Regions from separate parts of the Variovorax humicola genome, predicted to be linked through region 2. Evidence: predicted binding sites of a transcription regulator. Region 2 holds the regulator's gene; each other region holds the start of a gene.
The links. Region 2 encodes sigma-54, which starts transcription at its own class of promoters, with help from an activator protein. Its sites were predicted from a motif close to TGGCANGNAANCTGCTTT; they were not measured.
Positions count from the first base shown of each region.

Region 1 (5,313 bases), on a different contig from region 2:
TTTTCGGCGGCGGGGCCGTTGGCGCGGCGTGGGTCGCGCACTTCGACGCACAGCGCGGTGCGCGTGACCCAGTGGGCCGATTCGCCGCGGCGTGGCTGGCGCGTGACGTCGGCGGCGCTGGTGCCCGCGTCCACGGGCGCGGGCTTGCCGGACCCTTGCATGCGCAGTTGCGCGGCCGTGGCAGGCGGCGTGCCGAAGGCATAGGGCACGCTGGAGAGTTCGACCGTCTGGGTCGCGCCCGGAACGGCGGCCGGCATCGTCGCCGCGCCCGAGCCCCCCGGCGCGGTCGAGGTGGCGTAGCGCGCGAGGTATTGGGCTGCGGTCGGCAGCGCGGCGCGCGGCGCCGTGGGGTCGCGGTCGACGAGATACGGGTAGTCGCCCTTGCTCGCCCACGGCTGCGAATCGAGTGGCAGGCGGTAGCCCATCGGCGAATCGCCGGGGATCAGGAACAGGCGGTCGTCGCGCAGGAACCAGGGGCCGGTCTTCCATCCGGGGCCTTCGAGCGGCGGTGCATCGTGTTCGGCACTTGCCGGCTCGATCGGCAGCATGTAGCCGATGACTGAATCGAGCTTCTGGGTGAACACGCGGCGCAGGCGCACGCGTTCCATTTCGTCCTCGAGCTTCGACTCGAACACGTCGACGTTGACCGGCAGCCGGCGCTCGCGCCACAGGTAGTAGTAGATGTCTTCGTAGCCGGGCTGGATGTAGCGCTCGGTCAGTCCGAGCTTGTGCGCCAGCACGGTGGTGAAGCGGCGCGCGTCATCGCTCGTGTAGTGGGTGGGCACGCGTTCGTCGGCGAACAGTTCGGGGTCATGCCACACTTTCTGGCCGTCCGCGCGCCAGAAGATCGACAGTGCCCAGCGCGGCAGTTGCTCGCCCGGATACCACTTGCCCTGGCCGAAATGCAGGAAGCCGCCGTCGCCGTATTCGGCGCGCAGGCGGTGCACGAGTTCAGTGGCGTAGCCGCGCTTCGTGGGGCCGAGTGCATCAGTGTTCCATTCGGCCGCGTCGCGGTCGCTGGTGGCCACATAGGTAGGCTCCCCGCCCATTGTCAGGCGCACGTCGCCGTCCACCAGGCGCTTGTCGACGGCTTCTCCCAGCTTGAGCACGTCGGCCCATTGCTCTTCGGTGTAGGGCTTGGTGACGCGCGGCGATTCGTAGATGCGCGAGACCTTCATTTCATGGCCGAAGTCGACCTCCGCATCATCGACGACGCCCTCGATGGGCGCAGCGCTCGAGGGTGTCGGCGTGCAGGCGAGTGGGATGTGGCCTTCGCCCGCCAGCAGGCCCGACGTGGCGTCGAGGCCGATCCAGCCGGCGCCCGGCAGGAACACCTCGCACCAGGCGTGCAGGTCGGTGAAATCGACCGTGGTACCGCTCGGGCCGTCGAGCGCCTTCACGTCGGGCGTGAGCTGGATCAGGTAGCCCGAGACGAAGCGCGCGGCCAGCCCGCAGTGGCGCAGCAGTTGCACCAGCAGCCAGCCCGAATCGCGGCAGGAGCCGCTGCCGTTGGTGAGCGTTTCTTCCGGCGTCTGCACGCCGGGCTCCATGCGGATCAGGTACGTGATGTCTTGCTGGACCTGCTGGTTGAGCCCGACCAGGAAGTCGATGGTGCGCTGCTCCTTGCGGTCGACCTTGGCGAGATAGGCCTCGAGCAGCGGTGTCGGCGTTTCGGTGACGAGGTAGGGCGCCAGCTCGTCGGCCTGCGATTCGGTGTACTCGAACGGGAAGTTTTCCGCTTGCGGCTCGAGAAAGAAATCAAACGGGTTGTAGACCGCCATTTCGACGACGAGGTCGACGGTAACCTTGAACTCGCGCGTCTTGGCAGGGAAGACGAGCCGTGCCTGGTAGTTGGCAAACGGGTCCTGCATCCAGTTGATGAAGTGGTCGGCGGGCTCGACCTGGAGCGAATACGAGATGACGTTGCTCCGGCAATGGGGCGCGGGCCGCAGGCGAACAACCTGGGGACCCAATTGCACGGGGCGATCGTATTTGTAGTGGGTGACGTGGTGGAGCGCGGCGTGAATAGACATGTTTTGAGGTGTCGTGAAGATGCGCCAATGGCGCACGCATACTAGCCGACAAGCAAGCAATTAATGCGCCAAAGCGCAAACGGATGGGGTGGTAAACGTGGGGAGGAAGAAACGTTGACGAGGGCCGGCGATGCATATGACGATGCCGCCCGGCGCCGCCCGTGGGCCTTCGCGGCCATGGCTGGCTCGGTGCTGGGCGCAGCACTGCAACTGCAGCAGCAGGCGCTGTGGCCGCTGCCGGCCTATGCGGCGATGTTGCTGGCGGCCATGCTTGCGTTGTGGGTCCTGGCTCGCCTGCGCCGTCGCGGCGGCCGCTCGACCGGGCTGTTGGCGCTGATGCTGGGTGTCGCGCTGGCGTTCGCTGCGGTCGGCATGCGGGCCGTGCTTTGTGCCGAAGGGGCGCTCGACCCGGCCCTTGAAGGACGCGACCTGCAAGTGATCGGCGTGGTCGCGCAGATGCCGCAACGAGGCGAAGGCGCCTTGCGCTTTCGGCTCGACGTCGAGTCGGCGCGCTGGGCCGGCAAGGATGCATCGCCCGATGCGCCCGGGCCCTCGCGATGGCCCACGAGGCTGGCGCTCGGCTGGTATGCGGAGAACACCGGCTTGTGGGCCCGCCCGGCGCGCATTGGCGGCCAGGCCCCGGTCGCGTCGGTACCGGCCGAACTGCATGCGGGCGAACGCTGGCGCATGACGGTGCGGCTGAGGGCGCCGCATGGCAACCTGAATCCGCACGGCTTCGACTACGAGTTGCTGATGTGGGAGCAGGGGGTACGTGCTGCCGGCTACGTGCGCACGGGCAGCAACGATGTCCCGCCCGAGCGGCTCGGCTCGACCTGGCAGCACCCGGTCGAACGTGCGCGCGAGGCCGTGCGCGACGCCGTCTTCGAACGGGTGGCCGACAAGCGGCTGGCGGGTGTCATCGCCGCACTGGTCACCGGTGACCAGGGTGCCATCGATCGCGCCGACTGGGATATCTTTCGTGCCACCGGCGTGGCGCACTTGATGAGCATCTCGGGCCTGCACATCACCATGTTCGCATGGCTCGCCGCGGCGCTCGTGGGTGCGCTGTGGCGACGCAGCACGCGAGGCATGCTGTGGTGGCCGTCTCCCCATGCCGCACTGGTGGGCGGTGTGCTGCTGGCCACGCTGTACGCCCTGTTCAGCGGCTGGGGCGTGCCGTCGCAGCGCACGGTGAGCATGCTCGCGACCGTGGCGCTGTTGCGCCTCACCGGCCGGCGGTGGCCGGCGCCGAATGTGTGGCTGGGCACTTGCACCGTGGTGGTGGCACTCGACCCGTGGGCCTTGATGCAGGCCGGCTTCTGGCTCAGCTTCGTCGCCGTCGGCGTGCTGTTCGCGACCGATTCGGGCGAGTCGCCGGCCGGCAGGACGAGTCTTGTGGCGCGGTTGCTCCGAATGCTTCGCGAGCAATGGGTGGTCACGCTGGCGCTCGCGCCGCTCACCCTGCTGCTGTTCCAGCAGGTTTCGCTGGTGGGCCTGCTGGCCAACGTGCTGGCGATTCCGTGGGTCACGCTGGTGGTGACGCCGCTGGCAATGCTGGGCGTGGCGATCCCGCCTTCATGGGATTTGGCAGCCTGGGCCGTACAAGTTCTTGCCTGGTTCCTGCAATGGCTGGCGGGCTGGCCCCTCGCCACCATTTCCACCGGGGCGCCACCGGCATGGCTGGCGCTCTGCGGTGTAGCGGGCGGGGTACTTCTCGCCATGAGGCTGCCGCTGGCGCTTCGGGCGCTCGGTCTGCCGCTCCTGTTGTCTGCGCTGCTCTGGCAGCCGGCACGTCCCGCGGCTGGCGAGTTCGATCTGCTGGCTGCCGACATCGGCCAGGGCAATGCCGTGCTGGTACGCACCGCGCACCATGCCTTGCTGTATGACACCGGCCCCCGCTACAGCCTCGAAAGCGACGCTGGCCTTCGGGTGCTGGTGCCTTTGCTGCGCGCGCTGGACGTACGGCTTGACACCCTGGTGCTCAGCCACCGGGACGCCGACCACACCGGCGGCGCACCGGCCGTGCTGGCGATGCAGCCCCAGGCCGGCCTGCGCAGTTCGATCGAGGACACCCATCCCTTGCAGGACTTGCGCCAATCGGACAGGTGCGTGGCAGGCCAGCAGTGGGAGTGGGATGGCGTACGCTTCGATTTCCTGCACCCGGTCGCGAGCGACTACGAGACCGCCGCCAAGCCCAACGCGATCTCATGCGTGCTGCGCATCGGCAACGGCCGCGCCAGTGCCTTGCTGGCTGGCGACATCGAGCGCAATCAGGAAAGCGCGCTCGTCCAGCGCGAACCCGGGCTTCGGGTCGACCTGTTGTTGGCCCCGCACCACGGAAGCAAGACCTCCTCGAGCGCGCTGCTGCTCGACACCCTGAAACCCGGCATCGTGTTCGTGCAGGCGGGCTACCGCAATCGCTTCGGCCATCCGGCCGAGGAGGTGAGGAAGCGATACGAGGCGCGTGGCATTCCGGTGGTCGACTCGCCCCACTGCGGCGCCGTCGGCTGGCAAAGTGTTTCACCAAAGGAGTGGAAGTGCGAGCGCACGGCCGCGCGACGCTATTGGCAACACCAGCAGTAGCCGTTGAGTGCGAAATCGGGCTCAACCAGGGGGTCATTTGGCCTTGAACTTGCTAAGCTATGGCGAAGGAGATTGGTCGCTCTATGCACAAATTTGACGAGATGTACGAGTCGCAGCCTTACGCGGGCGCCGCGATCCGAAGCCACTACCAGCGCTACGACCAATGGCTGGCGAGGCAACCGGGTGAATTGATGCGCTCGCGGCGCGAAGAGGCGGAGATGATTTTTCGCCGTGTCGGCATCACCTTTGCGGTGTACGGCGCGAAAGACGAGGACGGCTCAGGTACCGAGCGACTGATTCCATTCGACCTGTTGCCGCGGATCATTCCGGCCGATGAATGGGCATCGATGGAAAAAGGCCTGGTGCAGCGTGTGAATGCGCTGAACCGCTTCATCCACGACGTGTATCACGACCAGGAGATCGTCAAGGCCGGCATCGTTCCGGCCGGGCAGATCCGCGACAACGCGCAGTTCCGCCCCGAGATGATGGGCGTGCACGTGCCCCACAACGTCTATTCGAGCATCGCCGGCATCGACATCGTGCGCGCCCCCGACGCCACCGGCAGCGGCGAGTACTACGTGCTCGAAGACAACCTGCGTGTGCCCAGCGGCGTCAGCTACATGCTCGAAAACCGCAAGATGATGATGCGGTTGTTCCCCGAACTGTTCAACCAGAACCGCGTTGCGCCGGTCGCCCA
Region 1 covers NZ_JBBKZV010000004.1:26,805-32,117, reverse strand. The annotation lists gene WKW80_RS08875 (transglutaminase family protein) at 1-2,033, opposite strand, end outside; gene WKW80_RS08870 (DNA internalization-related competence protein ComEC/Rec2) at 2,211-4,616, shown strand; gene WKW80_RS08865 (circularly permuted type 2 ATP-grasp protein) at 4,700-5,313, shown strand, end outside.
Region 1: a site for sigma-54 is predicted at 2,087-2,104, ahead of WKW80_RS08875 (transglutaminase family protein). Genes of this name have one in related genera too.

Region 2 (5,313 bases):
CGTGGCGCCCGCGACGGTTCCGGTGCCCGCCACGGTGGGGCCGCTGAATCCGCCGAGCAGCCCTCCGGTGCCGGTCGTGGTCGCGCCAACCACCAAGCCCGCTACCAAGGCGCCAGTACCGGCCGAGGCCAATGCCCTTCCTTCCTCCAGCGACCCGATCGGCGATCTGGCCCGCTCGCGGACCGGCGGCGGCAACGCCCAGGTGGCTGCCGCGGCGCCTTCTTCCGGTGCAGACCCCTTCATGTACTTCGTGCAGGCCGGTGCCTACCGCACGACCGAAGACGCCGAGGCGCAACGCGCCAAGCTGTCGCTGATGGGCGTGGAGACCAAGGTCACCGAACGCGAGCAGGCCGGGCGCACCGTCTACCGCGTGCGCGCCGGCCCGTACAGCAAGAAAGACGACGCCGACCGGCTGAAAGAGCGGCTCGACAGCGGCGGTCTGGATACCGCCCTGGTCCGCGTGCAGAAATAACGTATTCCCTGGATTCCGCGACATTTCGTGTCGATCCTTCGCCGGATCAATGGAACTTGGTGATCCTTCGCAAGCTCTGTCAGCCGCACTGGAGATATTTATCAATGAATCGTCGTGAATTTTCGCTGGCCGCCACTTCCCTCGGGCTGCTTCCTCTTGCCAGCCCTTCGCATGCGCAGGCGCCCCTGTTCGCGGCCGGCAAGGACTTCATCAAGCTTGGCAAGCCCGCGCCTGTGGATTCGGCGGCCGGCAAGATCGAGGTGGTCGAGTTCTTTTCGTACAACTGCCCGCATTGCGCCGCGTTCGAGCCACAGCTCGAAGCCTGGGCCAAGAAACTGCCGCCGCAGGTCGCTTTCCGGCGGGTGCCGGTGGCCTTTGTCGGCAACGACGTCGAGAGCAAGCAGCGCCTGTTCTACGCGCTCGAGGCCATGGGCAAGGTCGACGAGATGCAGATCAAGATCTTCGACGCCATCCACAAGCAGCGTCAGCCCGTCGTGGGCGACGACGCCATCGTGGCCTGGGTCGGCAAGCAGCCGGAACTCGACGCCAAGAAGTTCGCCGAGACGTTCAAGTCGTTCTCGGTCGCCGGCAAGGCCAAGCGCGCCACCCAACTGCAAAACGACTACCAGGTCGGCGGCGTTCCCGCGCTCGGCGTGGCGGGCCGCTGGTACGTGGACGGCGAATTGGCCGGCAGCATGGACCGGGCGCTGCAAATCACCGACTACCTGATCGGCGAAGCGCGCAAGGGTTGACCGAAAAAGTCAACCGGCAGTAAATATCGACCCGCGATACCGGGCCTTTCGTCAAGGCCGCGTCAGCCTGCCGCATACAATGGGTGCAGCAAGTTTCGTGCCTTTATGAATACGCGCCCCAACCTCCACGCCTCCCTTCGATCTGTACGCAAAGCAACCCTGAGTCTGCTCGCCCTGGCGGCCGTGGCGGGCGCACCGTTCGCGCACGCCGAAAAGGCCGACCGCGCGAAGCCGATGAACATCGAGTCCGACTCGATGCGCTACGACGACCTCAAGCAGACCAGCGTCTTCACTGGTGCAGTGGTCGTCACCAAGGGCACCATCATCATTCGCGGCGCGCGCATCGACGTGCGGCAAGACCCCGAGGGCTACCAGTACGGTGTGGTCACCGCCGCGCCGGGCAAGCTGGCCTACTTCAAGCAGCGCCGCGATGCCCCGGGCGGCGACGAGTGGATCGAGGGCGAATCCGACCGCATCGAATACGACAGCCGCGCCGACAACGTCAAGTTCGTCGGCCATGCCGTGATGCGGCGGCTCATCGGCAGCAAGGTCAATGACGAGAGCAGCGGCCCGCTGATCGTGTACGACCAGAGCAACGACACCTTCACCGTCAATGGCGGCACCGTGCCGCCCGATGCGGCCGTTGCCTCCGGCCAAAAGGGTGCGCGCGTGCGAGCCGTGCTCACCCCGCGCCCCCCCGCCTCGGCTGCGCCCGGCAGCCCGAGGGCCGCCGCTGCGCCAACGCCCCCGGCGCCGGCCCCGGGTTCAGGCCTGCGCTCCAGCACCACGCTCGGTGGGGAAGCGCGCCCGTGATGCGCAACGACAACGCCATGATCGACACCTCCGGCAAGCCTGCGCCTGGGCCCGGCGGTGGCACGGTGACGGCGCTCGCCGGCAATGGCAGCCGCCTCGAAGCATCCGGCTTGCAAAAAACCTACGGCAGCCGCATGGTGGTCAAGGATGTGTCCCTCGGCGTGCAGAAAGGCGAAGTGGTCGGCCTGCTCGGCCCCAACGGCGCCGGCAAGACCACGTCGTTCTACATGATCGTGGGCCTTGTGCGCGCCGATGCCGGCGACATCACCATCGACGGCGAGCCGATCGCCCACATGCCGATCCACCGTCGCGCGCGCATGGGCCTGTCGTACCTGCCGCAGGAAGCATCGATCTTTCGCAAGCTCACGGTCGAGCAGAACGTGCGCGCCGTGCTCGAGTTGCAGTTCGAGACCGATGCCAAGGGCAATCGCGTGCCGCTCGGCGAGGCTCGCATCGACGAGCGCCTGACCGAACTGCTGACCGACCTGCGCGTCGAACATCTGCGCGATTCCCCGGCGCTGGCGCTGTCGGGCGGCGAACGGCGCCGCGTCGAAATCGCGCGCGCACTGGCCACGCAGCCGCGCTTCATCCTGCTGGACGAGCCTTTCGCCGGGATCGACCCGATTGCCGTGATCGAGATCCAGCGAATCATCGGTTTTTTGAAGAGCCGCGGTATCGGCGTGCTTATCACCGACCACAACGTGCGTGAGACGCTGGGCATCTGCGACCACGCTTTCATCATCAGCGACGGGCATGTGCTGGCACAAGGCACGCCTTCGGAGATCGTCGACAACGCCGAGGTACGCAGGGTGTACCTGGGCGAGCATTTCAGAATGTAGGGGCCTGGGCATGAAGCAAGGCCTTTCGCTGCGCGTATCGCAGCACCTGGCGCTGACGCCCCAATTGCAGCAGTCGATCCGGCTGCTTCAACTGTCGACGCTCGAACTGAGCCAGGAAGTCGAGCAGATGCTCGACGACAACCCGTTCCTCGAGCGCACCGCCGAAGAAGCCGTGCGCGAGGAATTCGGGCTCGAAACCTCCGACGCGCCATCGCCGCGCGACGATGACTTTGCGGCCCCCTCCACTGCCAATGGCGCCGACGGCCCGGTCGCCGCCTCCGCCTCGAACGACGCAGACACCTTGGCCGCCGACACGTCCGCGGACGGCCTCTCCGATGTCGAGCCCGACTGGGGCGGTGACGGCACCGTCGACATGCTGCCCGACGACAGCGAATGGGGTGGCGACGCGCCCGCGCGCGCCAACAACCTCGGCGACGACGAACGCGCCGACGCCACCGAACTGGCGCGCAGCCAGGAGTCGCTGCAGACCTTCCTGCACCGCCAGGCGCTCAGCCTGCGCCTCGGCGAAACCGACCGCGCCGCGCTGAGCTTTCTTATCGAGTCGCTCAACGACGACGGCTACCTCGAGGACTCGCTTCCCGCGCTGGCCTCGGGCCTGGCCGGCGACGACAACGACCAGTTCGACGACCTGGTGCACCGTTTCCAGATGGCGCTGGGCCTGCTGCAAAGCCTGGAGCCGGTCGGCGTGGGTGCGCGCGACCTCGGCGAATGCCTGGCCATCCAGCTGCGCGCGCTGGCCCGTGCCGATGAATCCGAAGACGAGGCACAAATCCGCAATGTCGCCATCGCCATGTGCAAGCTGCCGATGGACCTGCTCGCGCGCCGCGACTTCAGGCGCCTGGCCGCACTCACGCGCAGCAGCGAAGATCTGGTGCGCGCCGCGATGCAGCTCATCGCGCGGCTGGAACCCAAGCCGGGCCGACGTTTCGTGGACGTGGAGCGCAATGTGGTCGTGCCCGACGTGATCGTCACCCGCACCGGTCGCGGCGCCACGCTCAGGTTCCGCGTCATGCTCAATCCCGACGTGATGCCCCGGCTGCGCGTGCACGACATCTACGCCGGCGCGCTGAAGGCGCACAAGGGCGAGGGCAGTCAGGCGCTGTCGCAGCGGCTGCAGGAGGCGCGCTGGTTCATCAAGAACATCCAGCAGCGATTCGACACCATCCTGCGCGTCAGCAACGCCATCGTCGAGCGGCAGAAGAACTTCTTCGTGCACGGCGAACTGGCCATGCGCCCGCTGGTGCTGCGCGAGATCGCCGACGAACTCGGCCTGCACGAATCGACCATCAGCCGCGTGACAACCGCGAAATACATGGCGACGCCCTACGGCACGGTGGAACTCAAGTACTTCTTCGGCTCGGCTCTGGGCACGGAGACCGGCGGCAATGCGTCGAGCACGGCGGTGCGGGCGCTGATCAAGCAGTTCGTGTCCAGCGAGAACATCAAGAAGCCGCTGTCGGACAGCCAGATCTCCGACATGCTGAAAGAGCAGGGTATCGAGTGCGCGCGGCGCACCGTGGCCAAGTACCGCGAGGCGCTGCGGATTGCGCCTGCGAATTTGCGCAAGGCGCTTTAGGGCTTTAGTCAGGCGTCGTTTCGCGGACGTGGCGAGTAGGCCACGTGCGCAACCACATTCAGGCGATCTACGAGAAGCTGCGCGCGGGTCGGCAATGATGGGGGCGGTGCCGCGTGGCGGCGCATCGGCGCCGGCCGGGTTCCAGCGCGCCATGTGCATCTTGCGGTTGATGGCCAGCGCTTCCATGAACTACGGCACCAGCTAAAGGCGCGCGACTTCCACGGCGATGTAGCCGGCGTTCTCGCCGGCCCCGCAGAACAAGATCCAGAGAGCGAATTTCGCGTGGTAGGGGTCGTTCTCGTGGCAAGCATGCTCTCGAACGGAATCTGCGCATCACATTCCGAATTTCACTTTGCCCCGGGGGGCGGCGAACCAGCTTCCCAGCTGAAAGCCATTTATCGCCCTGGGCTGCGAGAAACATCGTGGCCACTGCGCTGTCCTGCTGCTTCACCGGCTCATAGGCGGCCAGCATCTAGGGCGACTCGCCGGCGTTCGCCGCACGCTCGCCTATATGTGGGCACGCGCCACCGCGGCCCTGACCATCCGGCCTGATCGGCGCTCCACCAAGTCACGAGTTCGTGTGAGCAGTTGCGCACAGGTCATATTTCATCGCAACATCAAAAACGTTAACTGTTGTTAACTATAGTGTATTGACTGTTGTTAACACTCATCTGTGGCGAACTGTGACTATTCGCACGAGCGATTTCTGCTTCGTTTCATAAAATTCGCTTCGACATGCTGCTGAAGCTCGGCGCCCCTGGCGGCCACAAAACAATCAGCTGATCGCACCGCACCTTCTTCGGTGCAGTGGCATGTGCGGTCCCTCACCAACGCGCTGCG
Region 2 covers NZ_JBBKZV010000024.1:56,906-62,218, reverse strand. The annotation lists gene WKW80_RS27115 (SPOR domain-containing protein) at 1-472, shown strand, start outside; gene WKW80_RS27110 (thiol:disulfide interchange protein DsbA/DsbL) at 577-1,224, shown strand; gene lptA (lipopolysaccharide transport periplasmic protein LptA) at 1,330-2,037, shown strand; gene lptB (LPS export ABC transporter ATP-binding protein) at 2,037-2,876, shown strand; gene rpoN (RNA polymerase factor sigma-54) at 2,887-4,473, shown strand; gene WKW80_RS27090 (hypothetical protein) at 5,288-5,313, shown strand, end outside.

Region 3 (5,313 bases), on a different contig from region 2:
TCGACGCCCTGCGCATGCGCATTCATCGGGACTCCGACGCCGAGCGCGAAGAGGCGCTGCGGCAAATCGGCCTGATCACGCGGCGCCGCCTGGCCGCACTGTTCCGCGTCCCCGAAACCGATCGTTCACCCCTGAAAGCCACGACATGATCGACAAGCCCCTGAGCCGCCGCTCCTTCCTCCCCACCAGCCTGGCGCTGGGTGGCCTCGGCCTGCAACTGGCCAGCGCCGGCAACGCGCACGCCGCAGATGCGCCCGCCATGCCGGCGGGCCTCACCACCGCGCCGGTGTCGCAGGCCGAATTGAGCCCGCGCCTCACGATGCACGCCATCGACATCTTCCATGGGACGCCCGGTGCCGCCATGAAAGTCGACCTGTCCGTGCTCGAGAACGGCGCCTACAGGCCGATCAAGTCGATCCAGACCTCGCCGAACGGCCGCCCGACCGACCCGCTGCTGCTCGAGAGCACCTACAAGGCCGGCCGCTACGAGGTGCTGCTGCACATCGACGAATACTTTTCGCGGCTCGACACGCCGCTGCCCAAGCCCACCTTCCTGTCGACCGTGCCGCTGCGCTTCGTCGTGCGCAATCCGCAGGACCGGATCCATCTCGCGATCCTGTTCACGCCCTGGAGCTACTCGTACTACCGGGGCAGCTGACCCGGCGAATCGTCTTCTTCATCTTCACCAGGAACCTCACCATGGCAGGCATCTCGACACACGTTCTCGACAGCTCCAGCGGTCGTCCCGCGGCGGGCGTCCGCATCGACTTCTCGGCCTTCGACGGCACCAGCTGGAAGCTCATCAAGACCATCACCACCAACAAGGACGGCCGCACCGATGCGCCCGTGCTGGCCCCCGCGGACGCCAAGGTCGGGCAGTACGAACTGCTGTTCTACGTCGGCGACTTCTTCCAGCGACCCGGTGCGAACCTGTCCGAGGCCCCGTTCCTCGACACCGTGCCGGTGCGCTTCTCGATCTTCGACGCGAAGCAGCACTACCACGTGCCGATGCTGTGCTCCGGCTGGAGTTGCTCGACGTATCGGGGGTCTTGAGGCGGCTCGGTCACCAGTTGGCTTCGCGCTCCGGTGTGGCCGTGATGTGGTGGATCGACAGGTCGGCGCCGTCGTATTCCTCTTCCTGCGACAGCCTCAAGCCCATCGTGCGCTTGAGCGCGCCGTAGACCACCGCCCCCGCCGTGAAGGCCCATACGACACCGATCACCACGCCGATGAACTGCGCCATCAGGCTGACGCCGCCGATCCCGCCCAGCGCCCGCTGGCCGAAGATGCCAGCCGCGATGCCGCCCCAGGTGCCGCACAGTCCGTGCAAGGGCCAGACGCCGAGCACGTCGTCGACCTTCCATTTGTTCTGCGTGAGGGTGAACATGTAGACGAAGATCGCGCCCGCCACGCCGCCGACAACGAGGGCGCCCAGCGGGTGCATCAGGTCGGAGCCGGCGCAGACCGCGACCAGCCCCGCCAACGGTCCGTTGTAGACGAAGCCCGGATCATTCTTGCCGAGCGCGAGCGCCACCAGCGTGCCGCCCACCATCGCCATCAGCGAGTTGACCGCCACCAGACCGGAGATCTTGTCGATGCTCTGCGCACTCATGACGTTGAAGCCGAACCAGCCCACGCACAGCACCCACGCGCCAAGGGCCAGGAAGGGGATGTTCGACGGTGGATGCGCACTGAGCGATCCGTCGCCGCGATACCGGTTGCGGCGCGCGCCCAGCAGCAAGACCGCCGGCAGCGCCAGCCATCCGCCCACCGCATGCACCACCACCGAGCCCGCGAAGTCGTGGAACGCGTGCCCGGTCGTTGATTCGATCCAGGCCTGGATGCCCAGCGCCTTGTTCCAGGCGATGCCTTCGTACAAGGGGTAGACGAGTCCGACGATGACCGCCGTCGCGATGAGCTGCGGCCAGAACTTCGCACGTTCCGCGATGCCGCCTGAAATGATGGCGGGGATCGCGGCGGCAAAGGTCAGGAGGAAGAAAAACTTCACCAGCTCATAGCCGTTTTGCTGCGCCAGTTCGTCGGCGCCGATAAAAAAGTGCGCTCCGTAGGCCACCCCATAGCCGACAAGAAAATAGACGACCGTCGACACCGAAAAATCGACCAGGATCTTCACCAGCGCATTGACCTGGTTCTTCTTGCGGACCGTCCCGAGCTCCAGAAAGGCAAATCCCGCGTGCATGGCCAGGACCATGATGGCGCCGAGAAGAATGAACAACGCGTCAGCGCCCCGATGTAGTGCATCCATGAAATGTTTCGTACCGATATTGCTTTTGAGTGGTGCATTGCCGACCTCCGATCGGCATTCGCAGGACGAAGAAAGCAATATTGGTGCCTATTTGGCTTACTCGTGGTGCGACAGTCGCACTTTGGTGCGCACTGGACCTGAGCCAGGGACATTCGGACATCGGTGGGGCGGAATCGCGCACGCAAAGGACGAGCATGGCGAAGTCCGTTCGGGGCACCCGCGGAACCGGCTTTGCCAGGCCGCCGGTTGCGCCCGCTCGAGGGGGCTCGAGGGGGAGGGGCGCAGGCGCTTCTGGGATGTTTCATCCCAGGTGAGAGTCGATAATCTTTTTCACCCGGCCTTCTGGGGGATGGGCTCCCATGGCGGATGTTCGAGAACCCTATTCGATTGTTTTGAACTCTTTCAGCTTCGACCTTTCCACCTTCGACGCAGCCATCGTCGACCTCGACGGCACGATGGTCGATACGATCGGCGACTTCGTTGTTGCGCTCAATCTCATGCTCGACGACCTGTCGCTATCGCACGTCACCGCCAAGGACGTCGAATCCATGGTCGGAAAGGGTTCAGAGCACCTGATCCGCTCGACCTTGTGCCACGTGCGCGGCAGCGATGCCGACGAAGCCCTGTGCGACGCGGCCTGGCGGCACTACACGCGCCACTATCTCGCCATCAACGGCCAGCACTCGGCTGTCTATCCGGGGGTGGTCGAAGGCCTGGAGGCCATGCGCGCAAAAGGCATCCGACTGGCATGCCTCACCAACAAGCCGAACGACTTCGCCAAGCCGCTGCTCGCGGCCAAGGGACTCGACGGCTACTTCGAATTCGTATTCGGCGGCGACGCCTTCGAGCGCAAGAAGCCCGATCCGCTGCCCTTGCTGAAAACCTGCGAGGCACTCGGCACCTCACCCGCGCGAACGCTCATGGTCGGCGACTCCAGCAACGACGCGCAGGCCGCCCGGGCGGCCGGTTGCCCGGTCGTCCTCGTCACCTACGGCTACAACCACGGCGAGCCAATCAAGTACGTCGATGCCGACGCCTTCGTCGACAGCCTGGCCGAACTCAGGTCGGCTTGCCCAGAAGAGCGTCCTTGAGTTTCCAGTCGGCCGGGTTCGGGCCGAGCCAGATTCGCAGCAAGGCGTTGAAGAACGCCTGTTCCTTGATGGATTCGCCCTGCACCGCGCCCTTGACGGTGATCACCGTGCCTGTGCCGGGCACCCAGTCGACCGTGAAGGTATCGCCGGCCTTCAACTGCTTCTGGTCGGCGAACAGCTGGCCCATGCGCAGCAGGCCGGGCACGAGTTGGCCGAACTCGTTGCGCGGCGAGTTGTCCTCGACGCCGCGGAGGAACAGCTTGCCGAATTCGTTGGCGTCGATGTCGCGCAGCAGGGTGATCGTCAGGCGCTTGGGGCCCGCGGCGGCGAGCACCTCCTCGGTGGTTCCCACCTTGTTTCCGAGGTAGAGCCCGGCCGTGTAGACCTTCAGGATGGTCTTGTAGCGAATGCCCGCGCCGTTGAGTTGCAGCTTGCTGCCGCGCAGTTCGATGCCGTCGTCCAGCTTGACGCCCGCCACGTCGATGGCGGCGGCCGAAGCGCCCAGGGCGCCGAGCGAAGCCAATGCGATCAGCGCCGAACGAAGTGATCGCCGGATGGCAGTCTGGAACATGGATCTCCTTTGGGTGCGAACGAACGAGAGCCTGAATGTATCTTTTTGTACGCGCATTCTCGCTCGGCTAAACTCGCCGCTCCATGTTCATTCATCACGTCATCCAGACAGGTCAAGGCAGCCGGGGAGCCTGGCCCTGGCGTCGCCCGTCGTCGCTGTCTCGTTGATTGCACGGCGCACGCCGTGCGCCCGCGGCGCCTGATCAGTATTCCTGGACTCAGGGCCATCCATGAATGACAACGCCGCCGGCCACCGAAGCGCCGGCCGGCAGACGGAGGACATCCCGTGATCACCGAACTCGAATTCAAAAGCCTCAGCGCCCAGGGTTACAACCGCATCCCGCTGATGATCGAGGCCTTTGCCGACCTCGAAACCCCGCTCTCGCTCTATCTCAAGCTGGCACACACCAAGGACGGCGGCAAGTTCAGCTTCCTGCTCGAATCCGTCGTCGGCGGCGAGCGCTTCGGCCGCTACAGCTTCATCGGCCTGCCGGCCCGCACGCTGATCCGCGCCAGCGGCTTCGGCGCCGAGGCCCGCACCGAGGTCGTCACCGACGGCCAGGTCGTCGAAACGGCCACCGGCAACCCGCTCGACTTCATCGAGGCCTACCAGCGCCGCTTCAAGGTCGCGCTGCGCCCCGGCCTGCCGCGCTTCTGCGGCGGACTGGCCGGCTACTTCGGCTACGACGCGGTCCGCTACATCGAGAAGAAGCTCGAGAAAACCTGCCCGCCCGACACGCTCGGCTGCCCCGACATCATGTTGCTGCAGTGCGAGGAACTGGCCGTTATCGACAACCTCTCCGGCAAGCTCTACCTGATCGTCTACGCCGACCCGACGCGGCCCGAGGCCTATGCCAACGCCAAGCGCCGCCTGCGCGAACTGCGCGAACAGCTCAAGTATTCGGTGGCAGCGCCGCAAGTCAGGCCGAGCCAGCCGCACCCGCCCGAGCGTTCTTTCGCCAAGGCCGACTATCTGGGCGCAGTCGAACGCGCCAAGGATCTCATTGCCGGCGGCGACTTCATGCAGGTGCAGGTCGGCCAACGCATCAGCAAGCGCTACACCGAGTCGCCGTTGTCGCTGTACCGCGCGTTGCGTTCGATGAACCCGTCGCCCTACATGTTCTTCTACAACATGGGCGAATTCCACGTCGTCGCGGCTTCGCCCGAGATCCTGGTGCGGCAGGAGAACATGCCCGACGGCGAGCAGAAGGTGACGATCCGGCCGCTCGCCGGCACGCGCCCGCGCGGCGCGTCGATCGAACTCGACAAGGCGGCGGAACTCGAGCTCATCAACGACCCGAAGGAGCGTGCCGAGCACGTCATGCTCATCGACCTGGCGCGCAACGACATCGGCCGCATCGCGAAGATCGGCACGGTGAAAGTCAC
Region 3 covers NZ_JBBKZV010000016.1:117,870-123,182, forward strand. The annotation lists gene uraD (2-oxo-4-hydroxy-4-carboxy-5-ureidoimidazoline decarboxylase) at 1-149, shown strand, start outside; gene WKW80_RS22640 (hydroxyisourate hydrolase) at 146-658, shown strand; gene uraH (hydroxyisourate hydrolase) at 700-1,053, shown strand; gene WKW80_RS22650 (ammonium transporter) at 1,064-2,266, opposite strand; gene WKW80_RS22655 (phosphoglycolate phosphatase) at 2,626-3,357, shown strand; gene WKW80_RS22660 (chalcone isomerase family protein) at 3,326-3,928, opposite strand; gene trpE (anthranilate synthase component I) at 4,214-5,313, shown strand, end outside.
Region 3: a site for sigma-54 is predicted at 2,338-2,355, ahead of WKW80_RS22650 (ammonium transporter). Genes of this name have one in related genera too.